Regions from separate parts of the Scandinavium sp. UTDF21-P1B genome, predicted to be linked through region 1. Evidence: riboswitches for the same ligand, from Rfam matches in the RefSeq annotation. Region 1 holds a riboswitch; each other region holds the start of a gene.
What was found. Region 1 has a riboswitch for thiamine pyrophosphate ahead of thiM (hydroxyethylthiazole kinase). Riboswitches for the same ligand answer to the same signal wherever they lie in the genome.

Region 1 (7,392 bases):
TCGCTCAAGGAATCATCGCAAAGGTATTTTAAAGGTATTATTCAATGGTAGTGTGCAGGCGTACCTTACCTGTCATGAAGGATTTAAAGATGAAAACTACGGTAAAGCTGTCGTTCATGATGTTCGTAGAGTGGTTTATCTGGGGCGCATGGTTCGTGCCATTGTGGCTGTGGCTCAGTAAAAATGGCTTCAGCGCCGGGGAAATCGGCTGGTCTTACGCCTGTACCGCCATCGCCGCGATCCTCTCGCCTATCCTCGTCGGCTCGCTGACGGACCGCTTCTTCCCTGCGCAGAAAGTGCTGGCCGTGCTGATGTTCGCAGGCGCCATCCTGATGTACTTCGCCGCACAGCAAACCACCTTCAGCGGCTTCTTCCCGCTGCTGCTGGCCTACTCGCTCACCTATATGCCGACCATCGCGTTGACCAACAGCATCGCGTTTTCCCACGTGCCGGACGTCGAGCGTGACTTCCCGCGCATCCGCGTGATGGGCACCATCGGCTGGATTGGCTCGGGGCTGGTGTGCGGATTCTTACCGCAGATGATGGGCTATGACGACATTTCGCCAACCAGCATTCCATTGCTGATTACCGCAGGCAGCTCCGCGCTGCTCGGCGTGTTCGCGCTGTTCCTGCCGGATACGCCACCGAAGAGCACCGGCAAGCTGAGCCTGAAGGTGATGCTTGGCCTGGACGCGCTGGTCCTGCTGCGCGATAAAAACTTCCTCGTCTTTTTCTTCTGCTCTTTCCTGTTCGCGATGCCGCTGGCGTTCTATTACATCTTCGCCAATGGCTATTTAACGGAAGTGGGCATGCACAATGCCACCGGCTGGATGACCCTCGGTCAGTTCTCCGAAATCTTCTTTATGCTGGCGCTGCCGTTCTTCACTAAACGCTTTGGTATTAAAAAGGTATTATTACTGGGTTTGATCACCGCAGCGATTCGCTATGGCTTCTTCGTCTACGGTGGCGCAGAACATTACTTCACCTACGGCCTGCTTTTCCTCGGTATTTTGCTGCACGGCGTGAGCTACGATTTTTACTACGTCACGGCCTATATCTATGTGGATAAAAAAGCGCCGGTGCAGATGCGCAACGCCGCGCAGGGCCTGATTACGCTCTGCTGTCAGGGCTTCGGCAGCCTGCTCGGCTACCGTCTGGGCGGGGTGATGATGGAAAAAATGTTCGCCTATAAGGAGCCCGTTAACGGACTGACCTTTAACTGGGCCGGAATGTGGACCTTCGGTGCGGTGATGATCGCGGTGATTGCCGTGCTGTTTATGCTGTTCTTCCGTGAATCGGACAAAGAGATTACCGCCATCCACGTCGACACCGACGAACGCGATATGGCGATGACACATGAGGAAGTGAAATGAAACACCAACGAATTCTCGGTGCCCTCTATGGGCAGGCGTTAGGCGATGCGATGGGAATGCCTTCTGAGCTGTGGCCGCGCTCCCGCGTGAAGGCGCACTTCGGGTGGATTGACCGTTTTCTCGATGGCCCGGCGGAAAATAACGCCGCCTGCTACTTCAAACGCGCAGAATTTACCGACGACACCTCAATGGCGCTGTGCCTGGCCGACGCGTTAATCGAATGCGACGGTGAAATCGTCCCGGACGTCATCGGTCGCCACATCCTGGCATGGGCTGAGGGCTTCGACGCGTTCAATAAAAACGTGCTCGGCCCGACGTCAAAAATTGCGCTGAATGCGATCCGCGACGGCAAGCCGGTCAGCCAGCTTGAGAACAACGGCGTGACTAACGGCGCGGCGATGCGCGTTTCCCCACTCGGCTGCGTGCTGCCAACGGCAAATCTGGATGCCTTTATTGATGATGTCGCGCAGGCCTCCAGCCCGACGCACAAATCCGATCTCGCCCTCGCTGGCGCCGTGGCCATTGGCTGGGCGGTTTCCCGCGCGATTGACGGTGAAAGCTGGCAGAACATTGTCGATGCGCTACCGTCCATCGCCCACCACGCACAGGAAAAACGCGTCACCACTTTCAATGCTTCTCTTGCGATGCGCATTGAGCTGGCGCTTAAAACGGTGCGTGAAGCCCACGGCGTGGAATCCGCCTGCGAGCAGCTCTACCAGCTGGTTGGCGCGGGCACCAGCACCATTGAATCGGTAGCCTGTGCAATTGCAATGGTGGAGCTGGCCGAAACCGATCCGAACCGCTGCGCCATCCTCTGCGCAAACCTCGGCGGCGACACCGACACCATCGGCGCAATGGCAACCGCTATCTGCGGCGCGCTGCACGGCGTCGACGGCATTGACCCTGCGCTGAAGCGGGAACTGGACGAAGTGAATCAGCTCGACTTTGGGCGCTACGCCGATGCCCTGCTGCAGTTCCGTCAACGGCGGGAGGAAAAATGCTGAGCGACAAACTGAGGCAGCTTCAGCAGCGGCGCCCGGTGACGGTGATCGGCTCGGCGGTGATTGACGTCATCGCCGACGCCTACGCCCTGCCCTGGCGCGGCTGTGATATCGAGCTCCAGCAGCAAAGCGTGAATATTGGCGGCTGTGCATTGAACGTCGCCGTGGCGCTGAAGCGTCTGGATATCGATGCCTGCAATGCCCTGCCGCTGGGCCAGGGCGTCTGGGCTGACATCGTGCGTAACAATCTGCACAAGCAGGGCATCACCAGCGTGATTGAAACCGACAGAGGTGATAACGGCTGGTGCCTGGCGCTGGTTGAACCCGACGGTGAGCGTACCTTCATGTCCTTTACCGGCGTGGAAAACGCATGGACGAATGAATGGCTGGCACGCCTGCCGCGCCATGCCGACGGTCTGGTTTATCTTTCCGGCTATCAGCTCACCGCCTCCTGCGCGGATTTGCTGATTGGCTGGCTGGCGTTGACGCCAGGCGTCACTGCGCTTATCGATTTCGGGCCGCGTATTGCTGATATTCCACCGGAGCGCTTCGCCCGCATCATGGCCTGCAAGCCGCTTATCACCCTGAACCGTCAGGAAGCGGAGATCGTGGCTGAACTTTACCAGCTTCCCGACGAGACTGAAGCGCTGGGCAAAGCGTGGCTGGAACGCTGGCATGCCCCGCTGATTGTCAGGCAAGACAAAGACGGCGCATGGTATTTCAGTGAGAAAGGCTGCGGGCAAGCAGCGGCATTTCCGACGACGGTGGTCGACACCATCGGGGCGGGTGACAGCCACGCGGGCGGCGTGCTGGCCGGTTTAGCTGCGGGCTGGTCTTTAAACGAAGCGGTGACGCTGGGCAATGCGGTGGCATCGTGGGTGGTAAGCCATCGCGGCGGCGACTGTGCACCGACGCGCGACGAACTACTCCTCACACACAAACACGTATAAATCACTGCGGCAGTAGCTGATGCTGTACTCAATCGGCCGCTGCTGCTGGTCCAGCGCCACCTGTTTAATCACCAGCACCGGAATTTTGTCATCCATTTTGATGTGCGATTGAAACTCGGCGTCCGGCATCCGGGCGCTGACCCGCGAGCGGGTGCGCTGCGGATAAATATGCTGGCTACGGAAGTAGTCGTACAGCGAAATGCCGATCTCGTCTGCATCCGCAATCAGATGCGACGGCACCCACGACTCCTCAATGGACACCGCCTCTTCATCGACATAGCGAATGCGCTTGAGTAGAAACACATCGCTTTTTGGCTCTATCGCCAGCTGCTCAGCCACTTCAGCCGGGCATTCCACCACGCGTTTGTTGACCCACAGCGTATCCGGCTTTTTCCCGCGCAGCACCACCTGCTGAGAAAACCCGCGCGCCTCTTTCAAAGAATACTCAAAGATGTTGTTGATCTGCGTACCATAGCCGCGGGCACGCGTCACAACACCCTCGTCTTCGAGAGTCTGCATCGCCTTGCGCACGGTGATGCGCGATACCCCGGTGAGCTGGCTGAGATCGCGCTCGCCGGGCAGAATATTGCCGTGCTCCAGCCAGCCGCTGCGCACTGCGTTCTTCACCGTTTCGGCAAACTTCAGGTACAGCGGCGTGTTGTCGGCGGCGGCGATGCGCTCATTCAGTTGAGCAAGAAGCCGGGTATGCGCTTGTTCCATCTCTGATTTTCCTGACAGACAGTTTCAGCCAGTATACTACCACCAGGCGTGAAAATGATGCACCGGACCGATCCCATTCCCCACCTCCAGCGAGTCGGCTTTTGCGAGCGCCGCAGAGAGCCAGCGTTTCGCCTCCGGCACCGTTTCCAGCCAGCCTGAATGTCGTGGACGCAGCGCGGCTAACGCCGCTGACAAGGTACATCCGGTTCCATGGGTATTTTTCGTTGGTACTCGCGGTGCGGTGAAGCGATGTTCCCCTTCGGCGGTAAACAGCCAGTCCGGGCTTTCCGCATCGTCCAGATGCCCGCCCTTCATCAGCACCGCCTCGCAGCCCAGAGCCCGCAGCGCACGTCCCTGCTCCAGCATCTCCCGCTCGTTTTGAGCGTGTGGCGCATCCAGTAACGCAGCGGCTTCCGGCAGATTCGGCGTGATTAACGAAACCTGCGGCAACAGCCTTTTACGCAGGGTTTCAACCGCCGATTCAGAGAGCAGCGGATCGCCGCTTTTCGCCAGCATTACCGTATCCAGCACCACGTTCTGGCTCTGGTATCGCGCGAGCCTTTCCGCGACGGCTTCCACAATATCGGTTTCCGCCAGCATCCCTATTTTGGTAGTGTCGATTCGCACATCGCTGAGCACCGAATCGAGCTGTGCTGCAACAAAGTCAGGCTCAATCCGATAAACCGACTGCACGCCACGGGTGTTCTGCGCCACCAGCGCAGTAATGACCGAACAGCCATAAGCACCCAGCGCTGAAAACGTTTTAAGATCGGCCTGAATACCCGCGCCGCCGCTCGGATCCGTGCCGGCGATAGTTAAGGCGTTAATCCGCTTCATGCCTGGCCCTCCCCATACAGCGCATCAAGGAACACAGCGACAAAACTTCCCGGCCCGGCGCTGTTTTCCGTCGCCAGGCTTCCGGCCCGTTTCATTATTCCGCAGGCTGCTGCCACGTTGTCGAGCCTGTCGCCCGGCAATGCGCAGCTTGCCGCCACCACCGCAGATAAAGCGCAGCCGGTACCGACCACGCGCGTCATTAGCGATGAACCGCCGATGACCATCAGCGTTCGCCGTCCATCAGTGACGTAATCCACTTCACCCGTTACCGCCACGACGGTAGAAATTTGCCGGGCCAGCGCCTGTGCGGCAGGCAATGCCGCCGCTGCGGTGTCCGTGGTATCTACACCCCGTCCGCCCAGGCTCATCCCTGCCAGCGCCATAATTTCAGAAGCATTGCCGCGAATCGCCGCAGGCTTCAGTGCCAGCAGCTGATGGCAAAATTCAGTGCGCAGCGCCAGCGCGCCAACGGCAACAGGATCCAGCGTCCAGGGTTTATTGTTCGCGCTCGCACTTTCCACGGCAAGACGCATTGCCAACGCACGTTCTTTCGTCAGCGTGCCGACGTTAATCAGCAACGCATCCGCCATTGCGACAAACTGGCGAGCCTCATCAGCGTCAATCACCATCGCCGGAGAAGCGCCGATAGCCAGTAAAACGTTGGCGGTAAAAGTCTGCACGACGTCATTGGTCATACAGTGAACGAGCGGCGAGCGGGAACGAAAAAGGTGTGAAGTATGCGCAACGAGCGCGGGGTTTAGCAGGTCAGCTTGCATGGTTCGCTCCTGCCAGACGGTGAAGAAGCGATACCCGATATGGGTTCTGACTTCCCTACGCTGGCATTATCCAGATCAGGTAATACGGGTATTTCTCAGCCTTCACAAAGAAGGGCACCCCGAGTCATTTGAATCAAATTCTGTGGTTAACGTGACGTTAAACCATGGGGAGGATAATGCTGCGGGCCGAGGATGTAAACACGTCTCTCCAACTCAGCCCTGACGCCCGCGCCACATCTCCCGCGTAATTTCCCACAGTTCTGAATCCAGCTCACCGGATACGTACTGCGCTTTTTCGGTACGGACTAAACGCATTCCATTTCGCATGGACAGATTTTTAGAACGTTGATTATCAGCAGCTTTTGGCGCCCTGAGCACCTCTTTGTTCAGCGTTTCAAACCAAAATTCATTCACCGCCTCGCAGGCTTCGGCCATCAGCCCCTTCCCCTGCCATTCCGGCACCAGCCAGAAACCGCGGTTATTATCAGGGATATCCATCAGTGAAATGACGCCGATTAGCTCGTTTTCGTCTTCTTTGGGTCGCAGGCTCCAGAACCATCCTGTCCCTTTTTTACTGGCGGCAAGCGCGACGTTATCAACGTAATGCTGTGCAGCACCCTCAGGAAAAGGCCAGGGCACGGTTGAAATCAGATAGCGCACTATCTCCCAACGAGGAAATTTGCGCTGAATCTGCTGCGCATCTTCTGAGCGCAATGGTTTAAGGATAAGCCTGTCGGTCACAATTTCAGGTGTGGCAATCATGTTGGTATACCCTCTGTTTAGTCGACCAGAACGCTTCTCAATTTCAGAACCACCTTGCTGGACACCCTGGACAATAACGTATCCTCTGGCAATGAATAGAGACTAAGCGCCAAAATGAAGGGAAAATCCTTACACTATTACCTTATCATTCAGACATATAGACAGGCTATCGTCAGCACACTAAAACGGAAGATGTTGCAGCTTTAGGACGCACTTTTCCCTTACCACTTCATATAACAAACGCACCGCCGGCGAAAGCTGTTTGCGGTGCGGGCAAATCATATTCAGCGGTACCGGGTCACCCTGATAGTCCGGCAGGATTATCTTCAATCGCCCTTCGGCAATATCATCGCTGACGTCCAGCCACGACTTATTGGCAATCCCTTCTCCGGCAATCGCCATACGGCGGATCACTTCCGCGTCATCGCTCATCATCACGCTGGAAACCTGCACCTCGTGCATCTGCCCGTCGCGAAAAAGCGTCCAGCGATCGTAGAGTCTGCCGCGCAGGCTGTAGGTGAGAGCATTGTGCTGGCGCAACTCCTCCAGCGTTTTCGGCTCGCCGTGGCGGCTTATCCAGTCGGGGGATGCCACCAGCACGCGACGGTTTTCCGCAGCGACGGGTAAAGAGATGAACGATGCATCGTCGTTGTGCCCATAGCGAAAAGCGACGTCCACCGGATCTTTAAAAATGTCGGCCAGGTTGTCGGAAAACAGAATACGCAGCCGCAGCGCAGGATGGCGGCGGCGAAAATCCTGAAAGACCGTGAGCAGGAGATTGCGGCCAAGATCTGAAGGCACAGCAATCTGTAGCGTACCGCGGATTTCATCTTCTGAAGTCTGAAGCTGCTGCATTCCGGCATGGAGCGTGTCGAGCATCTGCGTGGCAAACGGCAGCCAGGTTTCACCTTCCGGGGTTAATCGCAGGCTCCGGGTCGAACGCGCAAACAGCCGAATGTTGAGCTGTGTCTCC
Region 2 (7,392 bases), on a different contig from region 1:
TCATGATGTCCGCGCTCGGCGCGCTTATTGGCAGTGGGGAAGTGAACTTCTGGCAGGCGTGGCTTGCGGGCATCATTGGCTGCCTGCTGGGGGACTGGATCTCCTTCTGGATCGGCTGGCGCTTTAAAAAGCCGCTGCACCGCTGGTCGTTCATGCAAAAGAACAAAGCGCTGCTGGATAAAACCGAACACGCGCTGCATCAGCACAGCATGATTACCGTACTGATTGGCCGCTTTGTTGGCCCGACGAGACCTCTGGTGCCGATGGTTGCCGGGATGCTCGATTTACCAGTATCCAAATTTATCGTGCCAAATATCATTGGCTGCCTGCTCTGGCCGCCGGTCTATTTCCTGCCGGGCATTCTGGCCGGGGCCGCGATCGACATTCCTGCTGATGCGCAAAGTGGCAGCTTCAAATGGCTCCTTTTGCTGGCGGCGGTACTGGTATGGCTTACTGCCTGGTTCGGCTGGCGGCTGTGGCGCAGCGGCAAATCGGGCGCGGACCGGCTGACGAGATACCTGCCGCGCGCTCGCCTGCTCTGGCTGATGCCCGTGATGAGCATCGGTACGGTGGTCTCACTGTATGTGCTGTTCAGACATCCGCTGATGCCGGTTTATCTGGGTATTTTAGGTAAGGTTGTAAGCCGCTAGTTTTTCTCTCTTTGGGCAAGAGACTGCCCGGCGGCACTGAGTTTGCCGGGCCGACAAACTTCTCCTGTAGGCCGTATAAGCGCAGCGCCGCCCGGCTATGTTTTAAGCCTGAATCCCCAACAGATGCGAAGCGCTCGCTTTGCCGCTCAGCAGCTCATCGGTTGCGCCATCCCAGGCGATACGTCCATCGGCAATCACCAGCGAACGCGGCGCAATACGGGCCGCATCTTCTACGCTGTGAGAGACCATCAGTAAGGTGAGCTGCTGGCGACGACAAACGTCACTGACCAGCTCGAGCATCTCCTGGCGCAGCGCGGGATCGAGGGCCGAAAAGGGTTCATCGAGCAGCAGCACTGGCTGTTCCCGCACCAGGCAGCGTGCAAGCGCCGCGCGCTGACGCTGGCCTCCTGATAACTCCCCTGGCAGCCTTTCCAGCAGCGGCTCAATGCCCATCTGGCTGGCGATCACGCTCAGCTTATGCTGCTGGGCGGCGTTCAGCTTCAGCCCTGGATGCATCCCCAGCCCGATGTTCTGGCGGATCGTCAGGTGGCTGAAAAGGTTGTTCTCCTGAAACAGCATCGACACCGGGCGTTTGGCGGGTGGCGTCAGGGTATGCGGCTGGTTCTCGATAAAAAGCGTACCGCTGGCAGGCGTTAGGAACCCCGCAATCAGGTTCAGCAGCGTGCTTTTCCCTGCGCCGCTTGGACCAAGCACGGCAATCTGCTCTCCCTGCTTAACGGAGAGGGTAAAACGCATCGGCAGATGCTCGTACAGCCAGGTAACATCATTCAGTTTTAGCATCGCGGCCCGGAAGTTTTTCAATCACGGTAAATAACAGGAAACAGAGTAGCAGCAGAATAAAGGCGGTGACCGCGCCGTCCTGGCTGCGGTAGGCGCCAATCTGCTGATAAAGATAAAACGGCAGCGTACGGAAATCTTCATTACCAAACAGCGCAACCACGCCAAAATCGCCAATCGATAAAACGCAGGCAAACGCCAGCGCCTGGGCCAACGGGCGCTTAAGCGCGCGCATTTCAACTACGCGAAAACGGGTGAAGCCCTGCATTCCAAGCGATTGACAAAGCTGGCTGTAGCGTGAAGTGGCGTCGCGCATCGGGTTTTCCAGCACTTTAAGCGCATAAGGAATCGCCATCAGCGCGTTGGTGAAGATAACGATTCCGTCGGCGGAGGTGGGCAGCCCGACGCTGCTGCTGAGCAATAAAAAGAAGCCGGTCGCCAGCACGATACCCGGCATGGCGAGGATCAGCATGCCGCTTAGCTCCAGCCCCTGTCCGGCAAGGTGCTGGTTTCTGGCGCGAAGTTCGCGGCTACTCCACAGCAGCATCAGCGTTAGCACGACGGAGAGAAAACCGGCGGCTACGGCAATGCGTAGCGAAGTCCAGATAGCCTGCCACAGCTCGGGCTGCGTCAGAACGTGGGGAAGATTACGATTCAGGCCATCCACGATCACCGCCAGAAGCGGCGGCAGGAGTAACAGCAAAGCGAGGATAATCAGCAGCGAATCGATAATTCGGCTGTGCAAGCGGTCGTCCGGATCGCGCCAGCCCGTGTGCTGCGTATTGCCGGGAGCAATAGCGCGGCTCAAACGCTGGCTGATTAACATCAAACCAAGGCAGCAAATCATCTGGACAATCGCCAGCATCGCCGCCCGGCCTGGATCATAGTCAAAGTTAAGTGCCTGATAGATAGCCAGTTCGATGGTCGTCGCCTGTGGTCCACCGCCGAGCGACAGCACGGTGGCAAAGCTGGCAAAGCACAGCATGAAAATCAGCGCCGCGATGGCCGGAATTTGCCGACGCATCCACGGCCACTCGACAAAGCGGAAAAAGGTAAAGCCACGCATGCCTAACTGAGCCGCCAGCTGGCGCTGCTCGCCGGGAATTTGCTCCAGCGCCTGCAGCAGCAGGCGCGTTGCCATCGGCATGTTGAAGAAGACGTGCGCCAGCAGAATGCCCTGTAAGCCATAGGGCGAGAACGACCAGTGCCAGCCCAGCAGCGCGAAAAGCTGCGCGAGCAAGCCCTGGCGTCCATACACGCTCAGGATGCCGAAGACCGCGACAAGGACCGGCAGGATCAACGTCATGGCACACAGGCGCAGCAAGGTTTGACGTCCGGGAAAGCGGCGGCGGTACAGTGAACGGGAAAGGAAGATAGCGGGAAAAACCGACAGCAGGGCGGAGAGAAATGCCTGCCAGAAGGAGAATCTCACTACGTGCCACAGGTAGCTGTCGTGCAGGAACTCACCCCAGCTTCCCGCCGGGGCGTTTAACCATAAGGCCAGAAAGGCGGCCAGCGCCACGGTCACCATCAATGTGGCAACCGTGATACCCGGCAGCAGCCAGCCGGGAATTACTGGCTGACGGCGCGTTGCCATGCAGCAATCCAGCCCTGACGTTCGGTTGCGACCTGGTTCGGAGTATATTCCAGCGTGGTTGTCGGTTTCACCAGCGAGCTAAACGCCTCCGGCAGCTCAACCTGCGTCACCGGGTACATCCAGTTGCCGGTCGGGATCGCTTTCTGGAACCCCGGGCTGACCATAAACTTCAGGAACTGTTCGGCAAGCGCAGGCTGCTTGCTGGCTGCCGTACGCGCAGCCACTTCGACCTGAAGGTAGTGCCCTTCAGCGAAATCAGCGGCCGCATAGTTCTCTTTTTTCTCTTCGATAATGTGGTAGGCCGGAGAGGTGGTGTAGCTCAGCACCAGGTCGCTTTCCCCTTTCAGGAACAGGCCGTAGGCTTCGCTCCAGCCTTTGGTGACGGTGACGGTTTTCGCCGCCAGCTTCTGCCAGGCTTCCGGGGCTTTGTCGCCGTACACTTTCTGCATCCACAGCAGCAGGCCAAGGCCCGGCGTGCTGGTGCGCGGATCTTCATAAATCACGCGCCATTTATTCGGGCTTTCCACCAGATCCTTAAGGCTCTTTGGCGGGTTCTTCAGCTTGTTCTTGTCATACACAAAGGCGAAATAGCCGTAATCAAACGGTACAAAGGTGTCATTCTTCCAGCCGCCGGGCACGGTCAGCCCATCCGTCTGCACGCCGCTTTTGGCGAACAGGTTTGTCTGCGTTGCCGCCTCCAGCAGATTGTTATCCAGCCCGAGCACCACGTCGGCTTTGCTGTTTTTGCCTTCCATGCGCAGACGGTTCAGCAGTGAAACACCATCCTCCAGCGCGACGTATTTCAGCTCACAGTTACAGTCTGCTTCGAAGGCTTTTTTGACTGCCGGGCCCGGGCCCCAGTCGGCGGAGAACGAGTCGTAGGTATAAACGGTGAGAACAGGTTTGGCGAAAACAGGCACGCTAACCAGCGCCAGTAACGGCAGGAGTTTTTTCAGCACTTTGCACCTCAAAAATTAGGGGTGGCAAAGGATTTTGAGTGAGCCTCAAATCCCTTCGCCGGCGTTATCCGGATCAGGTTCGACGGGTATTATCTCAGCCGCGTTTTGCAGCACCCCGTTGAGAACGGCGTTATTGTAATGAGTTTGTGACTTTTCAGGAAGCCTCGCGGTGGGGATTAAGGGTCGGGCGGCGCAAACCAGGCTGACTTAAAGTCAAACCAGCCGAGCGTGTTCATCCGCAGGCCACGCATACTGCGCTGCCCCTGGATGCGCAGCCAGTGGTGGATCAACGGTACGATGTCACGCCGGGCAATCAGCTGCTGCGACCAGTTGGCGAGGTTGATCTCCCCCGCCTGCCAGTCGGTGGCGGCCTGTTGCCAGTCCAGCGGAATGCAGTGCTGGATCAGCGGCACTTCAAACAGGTGTGCGAAGAGCGAGAAGTCCAGCGGCAGCGTGAAGTTGGCGCTGTTGAGCCACATATCGCTTTGCGCTTCGCCGCGGTGCCATTCATCGTAGTCAAGTTCCTGAATCACCAGCTTCACCTGATGTTCAGCCAGCAGTCGGCTCATGATTAGCGCAATGTTCTTATGCTCCAGATGCTCCCGGTAATAGGTAAGCGTGAGCGTTTCCAGCCCGGGGGGCTTCTCGCCTTTGCCGGGGCGGGCGTGGTGCCAGCGCGGTAGCAGGCCGTAGGCCGGGAACCAGTAGCCCTGATACTGTTCGTCGGCGTGGTAGAGCAGGTTGGCAGGGGAGAGGATTTCGCTTACCCAACGACGAACATCGTCCGCCAGGCCCTTCTGGCTTCGGGCGTCGAAAAGCAGGTAATAACACCCTTCCTCCAGGCGACTTTCTACCGCTTTTTCACCCTCGGTGGAACTGGAGCCTTCCAGCGTCAGGCCACAGGTCACCTCGTCGCTAATTTCTGGTAAGACCCAGACGTTCACTTCGTCGATCAGCGCACGAAAGCCAAAGAAGTCGTCGAATGCGTGGATCTTCAGCTGATTCTCGTTGTTGCGGACAACGGCATAAGGCCCGGTGCCCACCGGCAGGCTGGAAAAATTGTGCATGGTTTCCCATTCCTGCGGCAGGATCATCGCCGGAATGTGGCCGAGTAGCCAGGGGAGCCAGCGGTCAGGACGAGAGAGGTGGATATCCAGCGTCCAGGCCGTCGGGGAATCAATTTGACTGATGTGCGCATAGAGCGGCAGAGTGTTAATGCGCTGCAAAGAATGGATAACGTCTTCCATTTCCAGTTCACGTCCGTGGTGAAAATGGATGCCTGGTCGGAGGTAAAATCGCCAGTGTAAAGGGGAAATTTGCTGCCAGTGGTGCGCAATATCCGCTTCCAGTTCCCCGTTTTCCTCATTTATGCGCGTCAGGGCGCTGAAAATCTGCCGGGCGATGTGGGTCTCCGAGCGGCGCAGCGGCGTGCCGGGCAGCAGGTTGCGCATCGGGCGGTAGTAGAGCACCCGCAGAATATGCCGACCCTGGCGGAAGCTGCGCCCCAGATGGGACACCAGCATCTGACGCACGGTGGCTTTATCGCCGACGAGTTGCACAAGCTGATCGATTCTGTCCTGCTCGAGCAGGTCCTCAGCCCGCTGCTGCTGAAGCGCGAGGCCTGTATAAAGGAAGGTGAGATGTGAGCGCTTGCCGCGTCCGGCCTCCGCCTGCCAGGTGAGCCAGCCGCGCTCTTCCATGGTGTTAAGCAGCGTGCGCATATGGCGGCGTGAGCAACTCAGCAATTCCGCCAGCTCGTTGAGCGTGGTCTCCTGGGATTTTCCGTCACAGCACTGCCATAAGCGGATGAACTGTTGTTGCAGACGACCAGAGGACATAAAAGGGGAACTCCCGGTGAAAACTCAGCAATTTATTTATCCTCATATTAAGCCAATAATTCATTTCGATGAAGTGAGGAGGTGACGATGAAGCAGCCAACTGTCCGTCAGTTTTATCAACAGTACTTTTTGGCGACGCAGGGAGCGTCATGGCTGGCCCGCCTGGTCGCAGGAACGCGCCTGAAGATGCTGGAAGATCTGATGCAGTGGGAAGTTACAACGCCGGCTTCTTGATCCCACTAACTTGCCTGATCATGTGTGACTGAGTATTGGTGTAAAATCACCCGCCAGCAGAACCGTTCTGCTGGCTTTTTTCGTTTCTCTTTGGTGGATAAGGAACAATCATGCTCTGGCTGATGACGATGGGACGACGCCTGAACGGGGTGTACGCGGCTTTTATGCTGGTGGCGTTCATGATTGGCGTGGCCGGGGCTTTGCAGGCGCCGACCCTGAGCCTGTTTCTTAGTCGGGAAGTGGGCGTACAGCCGTTCTGGGTCGGCCTGTTTTACACCGTTAACGCCATTGCCGGGATTGCCGTGAGCCTTGGGCTCGCCAAACGTTCGGATCGCAAGGGCGACAGGCGCAAGCTCATCATGTTTTGCTGCCTGATGGCCGTGGGTAACGCGTTACTGTTCGCCTTTAACCGCCATTATCTGACGCTCATCACCTGCGGCGTGCTGCTGGCATCCCTCGCCAACACGGCTATGCCGCAGCTTTTCGCCCTGGCACGTGAATACGCCGACAGTTCGGCCCGTGAAGTGGTGATGTTCAGCTCTGTTATGCGCGCGCAACTTTCGCTGGCGTGGGTAATCGGTCCGCCGCTGGCCTTTATGCTGGCGCTGAATTACGGCTTTACCGTGATGTTTTCTATTGCCGCCGGGATTTTTGTGCTGGGTCTGGCGCTGATTGCCTTCGCGCTGCCTTCGGTGGCGCGCGTGGAGCAACCCGCAACGGTGGCGCTGACCGCGGTCAGCGGCTGGGGCGATAAAAATGTACGTATGTTGTTTATCGCTTCCACGCTGATGTGGACCTGCAACACCATGTATATCATCGATATGCCTTTGTGGATCAGCAGTGATTTGGGGCTGCCGGATAGCCTGGCGGGCATTCTGATGGGAACGGCGGCCGGGCTTGAGATCCCGGCGATGATCCTTGCAGGCTACTACGTCAAACGCTTTGGTAAACGCCGGATGATGATGACCGCCGTGGCCGCAGGCGTGCTTTTCTACGCCGGGCTGATAGTGTTCCACAGCCGCGAGGCGCTGCTGATCCTTCAGTTATTCAACGCGGTGTTTATCGGGATTATCGCCGGGATCGGCATGCTGTGGTTTCAGGATCTGATGCCGGGACGAGCGGGTTCCGCGACGACGCTTTTCACTAACAGCATTTCAACGGGGGTGATTCTGGCGGGCGTGATTCAGGGCGCGGTAGCGCAAAGCTTCGGTCATCACTTTGTCTATTGGGTGATTGCGGTAATTTCGCTAATGGCGTTTGGCCTGACCTGCAGGGTGAAGGATGTTTAAGTAGAAATGCCGGATGCGCAGAGCTTA
Region 3 (7,392 bases), on a different contig from region 1:
TAGCTGAAGAGTGCGTACACCTGCTTCAAGCAGGCGTTTGATCCACTCCACGCTATCGACCACCGGGTAAAGGCCGAGACGGTGTGGCACCGTCGGGAAATCGGGCTGATACATCAGGCTTCCTCCTTGCGCAGATAGATTTCGCCGCCTTTGGCGCGGAAGTTCTCTGACATATCCGCCATGCCGACTTCAATGGTCTGTGCCGCCGCGTAGTCGCGGACTTCCTGAGAGATTTTCATCGAGCAGAATTTGGGGCCGCACATTGAGCAGAAGTGGGCTACTTTTCCGGATTCCTGCGGCAGGGTTTCATCGTGATATGCGCGGGCGGTGAAGGGGTCGAGCGCCAGGTTGAACTGATCTTCCCAGCGGAATTCAAAGCGTGCTTTTGACATAGCGTTATCACGGATTTGCGCTCCGGGATGACCTTTTGCCAGATCCGCGGCGTGGGCGGCAATCTTATAGGTGATAAGCCCTTGCTTAACGTCTTCTTTATTCGGCAGGCCGAGATGCTCTTTTGGCGTAACGTAGCAGAGCATCGCGCAGCCAAACCAGCCGATCATTGCCGCGCCAATGCCGGAAGTGAAGTGGTCATAACCCGGTGCGATATCCGTGGTCAGCGGCCCAAGCGTGTAGAACGGTGCTTCGTGGCAGTGCTCCAGTTCTTCGGTCATGTTGCGGCGAATCATCTGCATCGGCACATGGCCCGGACCTTCAATCATCACCTGCACGTCGTACTCCCAGGCAATTTTGGTCAGCTCGCCGAGCGTGTGCAGTTCGGCAAACTGCGCTTCGTCATTGGCATCCTGAATCGAGCCCGGACGCAGTCCGTCGCCAAGAGAGAGGGAAACGTCGTAGGCGGCGCAGATTTCGCAGATCTCGCGGAAGTGCTGATAAAGGAAGTTTTCCTGATGATGCGACAGGCACCACTTCGCTATAATGGAGCCGCCGCGGGAAACAATGCCCGTCAGGCGTTTGGCCGTCATCGGCACGTAGCGCAGCAGCACGCCAGCGTGAATGGTGAAGTAGTCGACGCCCTGTTCGGCTTGTTCCAGTAAAGTATCCCGGAAGGCTTCCCACGTCAGATCTTCGGCGATCCCGTTAACCTTCTCCAGCGCCTGATAGATCGGCACGGTGCCGATCGGAACCGGGCTGTTGCGCAGGATCCACTCGCGGGTTTCGTGGATGTAGCGCCCCGTTGATAAGTCCATCACCGTATCCGCGCCCCAGCGCGTTGACCACACCAGCTTCTCCACTTCCTCTTCGATGGAGGAGGTCACCGCCGAGTTGCCGATGTTGGCGTTCACCTTGACGAGGAAATTGCGGCCAATGATCATCGGCTCGGATTCCGGGTGGTTGATGTTTGCCGGGATGATGGCGCGGCCGGCGGCCACTTCATCGCGCACAAATTCCGGGGTGATATTTTCCGGCAAACGCGCGCCGAAACCTTCTCCCGGATGCTGGTGGCGTAAGACTTCACCGCGAATCCGCTCACGCCCCATGTTTTCGCGAATGGCGATGAACTCCATTTCCGGCGTCACGATGCCCTGGCGGGCGTAGTGCAGCTGGGTCACGCATTTACCGGACTTAGCGCGTTTGGGCTTTAACAATCCGCTGAAGCGCAGCTCGTCGAGGCCGTCGTCGGCCAGGCGCTCTTTGGTGTACGCTGAGCTTCTCTCATCCAGCGGTTCGCTGTCGTTGCGGGCGTCAATCCATGGCTGGCGTAGCTTTTCCAGGCCGAGCTGGACGTTAATTTTTATCGACGGCTCGCCATACGGGCCGGAGGTGTCGTACACCGGCACAGCTTCGTTTTGTTCGAACTGTGGATTCTCTTTGGTGCCGCCGATGAGCGTTGGGCTTAGCTGAATTTCGCGCATTGGGACGCGAATATCGTCCTGCGAGCCCTGAAGATAGATACGCTGTGAGTTAGGAAACGCGGTGCCTTCCAGCGTGTCGATAAAGCGTTGAGCCTGTGCACGCTGTTCGCGGCGGGTCAGTTTGGTAGTAGACATAGCACATTCCAGTAAAGTAAGGATATGGCTTGTCAGACGACGGATGAAGCAAGAGGAGACATCGCCTTTATGGCGATGTAACAGCAGGTTGACTCTTGTTCCCTTCGCAGGTATTAGCCTGATCAGGTTCCGCGGATCCCGAATTAACGGTCTCAGCCCAAATGGGCACTCCGACAAGATAAAACCCCGCCCGCAGGCGAGGTGAAGGTTGTAAATTACTCGTTAACGCTTAAGAACTCAAGCCGGACGCGCGATCTGATTTTCGTCGTTCGCGCCGCCGTTAAATTTGCTGTCCAGCGCCAGCGCAATCAGGCTGTCTTCCAGCGTAAAGCGCGCGGCCAGCGCTTCGCCAAGGGCGGATAACGCCTGTTGAAACTCCATGCAGTTATCATCGTCGATGGCGGTTTCCAGGCTGGAATCATACAAATCCATGATCTGCTGGGTGTTGCCTTCAAGCTGCGGATAGAGCTTTGTTGCCGCCAAAAGTGGGTTTTCGCCTTCCAATTCGCCGACAATGCGTTCATAAATACTGAAGTGACCGGCGGAGAGATAATCCACCAGACGCTGGCAAAAATCGTCGAGGGCTTTTTCGTTGAGGCGCATATACGATCCTTTGCCAGGCTTAATGCCAACCAGATTGTAATAGGCGACGATCAACTGCTTACGCACCTGTAGCCACTGATCGACAAGATGATGGCTGCCGCCAACGCGCTCTGTCAGGCTTTCTAACTGGTTTAGCATGATGGACTCCGACTTTAAAAGAGTAAAAACGGCTCACCCAAAAATGTAAAAACACTGTTAACAAAGTGCCAGTGAAGCGAAGGTAGTGCAATAGATATGGATCGTATTATTGAAAAATTAGACAGCGGTTGGTGGATAGTCAGTCACGAACAGAAATTATGGCTGCCCGGTGGAGAAATACCGTGTGGGACGGCAGAGAATTTCGATCTTGTCGGCCTGCCAGCCATGCAAATTGGTGAGTGGGAAGGCGCTCCCGTCTGGCTGGTTCAACAGGCGCGCTGCCAGGAGATGGGCACGGTTCGCCAGGTCCTGGATCAGGACGTCGGCCTGTTCCAGCTAGCCGGGCGTGGCGTCCAACTGGCGGAGTTTTACCGTTCGCATAAATTCTGCGGCTATTGCGGCCACACCATGCATCCGAGCAAAACCGAATGGGCAATGCTGTGCAGCCATTGCCGCGAACGCTATTACCCGCAAATCGCACCGTGCATTATCGTCGCCATTCGGCGTGATGACTCCATCCTGCTGGCACAGCATACCCGCCATCGCAACGGCGTGCATACCGTGCTGGCAGGTTTTGTTGAAGTGGGCGAAACGCTGGAGCAGGCGGTGGCCCGCGAAGTGATGGAGGAGAGCGGCATCCGCGTAAAAAACCTTCGTTACATCACCTCACAGCCATGGCCTTTCCCCCAGTCGCTGATGACCGCGTTTATGGCAGATTATGACAGCGGAGAGATTGTCATCGATCCGAAAGAATTACTGGACGCTAACTGGTATCGCTACGATAACCTGCCGCTGCTTCCGCCGCCGGGCACCGTGGCGCGGCGTTTGATTGAAGACACCGTGGCGATGTGTCGGGCAGATGACGAGTGATGGTACACTCCCCGCATAATGCATAAAGGAACTGCAAATATGACCGAACTGAAAAACGATCGTTATCTGCGTGCGCTGCTGCGCCAGCCTGTTGATATTACACCTGTCTGGATGATGAGACAGGCAGGCCGCTATTTGCCGGAGTACAAAGCTACGCGTGCGCAGGCGGGGGATTTTATGTCACTGTGCAAAAATGCGGAGCTGGCCTGTGAAGTGACCCTGCAGCCGCTGCGTCGCTACCCGCTGGATGCGGCGATCCTCTTTTCGGACATTCTGACCATTCCCGACGCAATGGGGCTTGGGCTCTATTTCGAGGCCGGTGAAGGCCCGCGTTTCACCTCGGTGCTGAAAACCAAAGCTGATATCGAAAAGCTGCCCGTTCCCGATCCGGAACAGGAGCTGGGCTACGTGATGAACGCAGTGCGTACCATTCGCCGCGAACTCAAAGGCGAGGTCCCGCTGATTGGCTTCTCCGGCAGTCCGTGGACGCTGGCAACTTATATGGTCGAAGGTGGTAGCAGCAAAGCGTTCACCGTTATTAAGAAGATGATGTACGCCGATCCGCAGGCGCTGCATCTGCTGCTGGATAAGCTGGCGAAGAGCGTCACGCTGTACCTGAACGCGCAGATCCGCGCGGGCGCGCAGTCGGTCATGATTTTCGACACCTGGGGTGGCGTGCTGACCGGGCGTGACTACCAGCAGTTCTCTCTCTACTACATGCACAAGATTATCGATGGCCTGCTGCGTGAAAACGAAGGACGCCGCGTGCCGGTGACGCTGTTTACCAAAGGCGGCGGGCAGTGGCTGGAGGCGATGGCGGCTACAGGCTGCGACGCGCTGGGCCTGGACTGGACAACAGATATTGCCGATGCGCGCCGTCGCGTGGGTGACAAAGTGGCGCTTCAGGGCAACATGGATCCGTCTATGCTGTACGCACAACCCGCGCGCATTGAGGAAGAAGTGGCGACCATTCTGGCTGGTTTCGGTCAGGGCGAGGGGCACGTCTTTAACCTGGGCCACGGTATTCATCAGGATGTGCCGCCAGAACATGCGGGCGCGTTTGTTGAAGCCGTACACCGTTTGTCAGCTCAGTATCATCAATAAGGAAATACCATGGATCTGGCGGAGCTTCGGGAACAACAAAAAGCACTGGCTTCATCGGTGATCCGCGAGGATCGCTTTCTGGTCGATCCGCCGACGTTGATTGGCGGGGCGGATGTCGGCTTCGAAGAGGGCGGCGAAGTCACGCGCGCCGCGATGGTGTTGCTGACCTGGCCTGAACTGGAGCTGGTGGAATACCAGATTGCGCGTATTCCCACCACCATGCCCTATATCCCCGGTTTTCTGTCATTCCGCGAATATCCCGCGCTGCTGGCAGCGTGGGAGCGGCTTTCCCGTAAACCCGATCTGCTTTTCGTCGATGGCCACGGCATTTCCCACCCGCGGCGGCTCGGCGTCGCCAGCCATTTTGGCCTGCTGGTGGACGTGCCGACTATCGGCGTGGCGAAAAAGCGCCTGTGCGGCAAGTTTGAGCCACTCTCTCCCGATCCGGGCGCGCTGGCGCCGCTCGTCGACAAGCAGGAGCAGCTCGGCTGGGTATGGCGGAGCAAAGCGCGCTGTAACCCGCTGTTTATCGCCACCGGGTATCGCGTGAGTCAGGACAGCGCACTGGCCTGGGTTCAGCGCTGTACTCGCGGCTACCGTCTGCCGGAACCCACCCGTTGGGCAGATGCAGTGGCATCCCGTCGGCCCGCCTTCCTGCGCTGGCAAGCAATTCAGCCCTGATTCAGGTAAACTGCCGCCCATTAACGTATTCGAGAATTCATCATGTTACAAAACCCGATCCATCTGCGCCTCGAGAAGCTGGAAAGCTGGCAGCACGTGACCTTTATGGCTTGCCTGTGCGAGCGTATGTATCCGAACTACGCTATGTTCTGCCAGCAGACCGAATTTGCTGATGGGCAGCTTTATCGCCGTATTCTCGATCTGATTTGGGAAACGCTGACGGTGAAGGATGCCAAAGTCAACTTCGACAGCCAGCTTGAGAAGTTCGAGGAAGCGATCCCCGTCGCGGAAGATTTCGACATGTACGGCGTTTATCCGGCCATTGACGCCTGCGTGGCGCTGAGCGAGCTGATGCACTCACGTTTGAGTGGCGAAACGCTGGAACACGCGATCGAAGTCAGCAAGACCTCCATCACTACCGTCGCGATGCTGGAAATGACTCAGGCGGGCCGCGAAATGACGGATGAAGAGCTGAAAGAGAACCCAGCGGTAGAGCAGGAATGGGACATCCAATGGGAAATATTCCGACTTCTGGCCGACTGTGAAGAACGCGATATTGAACTAATAAAAGGGCTGCGGGCAGACCTCCGCGAGGCGGGCGAGAGCAATATCGGTATAAATTTTCAGCAATGAAGCCACAAAACGTGATATTCAGTCCGAATTGTCGTGCCTGAAGGCTTCACATCTGCCCCCCGTCTGGTCTACATTTGGAAGGCGAAAAAAAGTGGCTATCGGTGCGTGTATGCAGGAGAGTGCTTTTCAGGCATTTCCGTCGCACTCGATGCTTAGCAAGCGATAAACACATTGTAAGGATAACATATGAACAAGACTCAACTGATTGATGTAATTGCGGACAAGGCTGACCTGTCTAAAGCACAGGCTAAATCTGCCCTGGAATCTACTCTGGCTGCAATTACTGAGTCTCTGAAAGAAGGTGATGCTGTACAACTGGTTGGTTTCGGTACCTTCAAAGTGAACCACCGCGCTGAGCGTACTGGCCGCAACCCGCAGACCGGTAAAGAAATCAAAATCGCCGCAGCTAACGTGCCGGCTTTTGTTTCTGGTAAAGCACTGAAAGACGCCGTTAAGTAAGACCGCGTGCCGGTGAACAGTTTTATCGAAGGGGCGGTTTCGCCCCTTTTGTCCGTCTGGCGCCGTTCGCTGGCGCTGGCCGGTGTGCTGTTGCTCACCGCCTGTAGCCACAACTCTGCATTACCCCCTTTTACCGCCAGCGGCTATGCCGATAACCAGGGCGCGGTGCGCATCTGGCGCAAAGATTCCGATAACGAAACTCACCTGCTTGCGGCCTTCAGCCCGTGGCGCAGCGGGAACACCTCAACCAGCGAATACCGCTGGCAGGGCGACACGCTTTCTCTGATTGAACTCAATATCTACGGTAAACCGCCAGAACACGTTCGCGTGCGTTTTGATGACCATGGCGAGCTCAGCTTTATGCAGCGTGAAGTCGACGGACAGAAGCAGCAGCTCTCTAACGACCAGATAGCGCTGTACCGCTATCAGGCGCAGCAAATCCGTCAGACCAGCGATGCGCTGCGTCAGGGGCGTGTGGTGCTGCGACAGGGACGCTGGCATGCAAATCATACCGTAACGACCTGTGAAGGCGAGACGATGAAGCCCGATTTAGAAGCTCGCGCGATTAATCACATCGAACGACGTCAGAATCACTCTTCGGTAGAAGTCAGCGTGGCGTGGCTGGAAGCGCCGGAAGGGTCACAGCTGCTATTGGTGGCAAATGAAGATTTCTGCACCTGGCAGCCGAAAGAGAAAACCTTTTAACGGACAGAAAAGCCCAGGCCCGGCAAGCATCGCGCCGCCGGGCAATGACGAATTACTTCCCTTGCTCACGCGCAATCGCGCGATAACCAATATCGTTTCGGCTGAAGCTGCCATGCCAGTGAATATCGGCCATTAAGGCATACGCGCGTTTCTGCGCTTCGGCTACCGTTTCACCCAGCGCCGTCACGCA

Region 2: linked by a shared signal. The riboswitch ahead of thiB (thiamine ABC transporter substrate binding subunit) and the one ahead of thiM (hydroxyethylthiazole kinase) in region 1 are both predicted to bind thiamine pyrophosphate.
Region 3: linked by a shared signal. The riboswitch ahead of thiC (phosphomethylpyrimidine synthase ThiC) and the one ahead of thiM (hydroxyethylthiazole kinase) in region 1 are both predicted to bind thiamine pyrophosphate.

Annotation. Positions count from the first base shown of each region.
Region 1 is NZ_JBFLVD010000035.1:5,132-12,523, reverse strand. Features, by position in the region: gene AB1287_RS20830 (nucleoside permease) at 90-1,373, shown strand; gene AB1287_RS20825 (ADP-ribosylglycohydrolase family protein) at 1,370-2,377, shown strand; gene AB1287_RS20820 (PfkB family carbohydrate kinase) at 2,371-3,324, shown strand; gene AB1287_RS20815 (GntR family transcriptional regulator) at 3,298-4,044, opposite strand; gene thiD (bifunctional hydroxymethylpyrimidine kinase/phosphomethylpyrimidine kinase) at 4,081-4,881, opposite strand; gene thiM (hydroxyethylthiazole kinase) at 4,878-5,657, opposite strand; TPP riboswitch at 5,693-5,789, opposite strand; gene AB1287_RS20800 (GNAT family N-acetyltransferase) at 5,871-6,419, opposite strand; gene AB1287_RS20795 (LysR family transcriptional regulator) at 6,600-7,392, opposite strand, start outside.
Region 2 is NZ_JBFLVD010000002.1:145,906-153,297, forward strand. Features, by position in the region: gene AB1287_RS01580 (DedA family protein) at 1-650, shown strand, start outside; gene thiQ (thiamine ABC transporter ATP-binding protein ThiQ) at 753-1,451, opposite strand; gene thiP (thiamine/thiamine pyrophosphate ABC transporter permease ThiP) at 1,435-3,045, opposite strand; gene thiB (thiamine ABC transporter substrate binding subunit) at 3,021-4,004, opposite strand; TPP riboswitch at 4,037-4,132, opposite strand; gene sgrR (HTH-type transcriptional regulator SgrR) at 4,181-5,842, opposite strand; gene sgrT (glucose uptake inhibitor SgrT) at 5,930-6,076, shown strand; gene AB1287_RS01610 (sugar efflux transporter) at 6,187-7,365, shown strand.
Region 3 is NZ_JBFLVD010000045.1:3,039-10,430, reverse strand. Features, by position in the region: gene thiE (thiamine phosphate synthase) at 1-114, opposite strand, end outside; gene thiC (phosphomethylpyrimidine synthase ThiC) at 114-2,009, opposite strand; TPP riboswitch at 2,092-2,192, opposite strand; gene rsd (sigma D regulator) at 2,247-2,750, opposite strand; gene nudC (NAD(+) diphosphatase) at 2,847-3,620, shown strand; gene hemE (uroporphyrinogen decarboxylase) at 3,660-4,724, shown strand; gene nfi (deoxyribonuclease V) at 4,734-5,405, shown strand; gene AB1287_RS22170 (YjaG family protein) at 5,448-6,038, shown strand; gene hupA (nucleoid-associated protein HU-alpha) at 6,225-6,497, shown strand; gene AB1287_RS22160 (DUF1481 domain-containing protein) at 6,510-7,202, shown strand; gene purD (phosphoribosylamine--glycine ligase) at 7,255-7,392, opposite strand, start outside.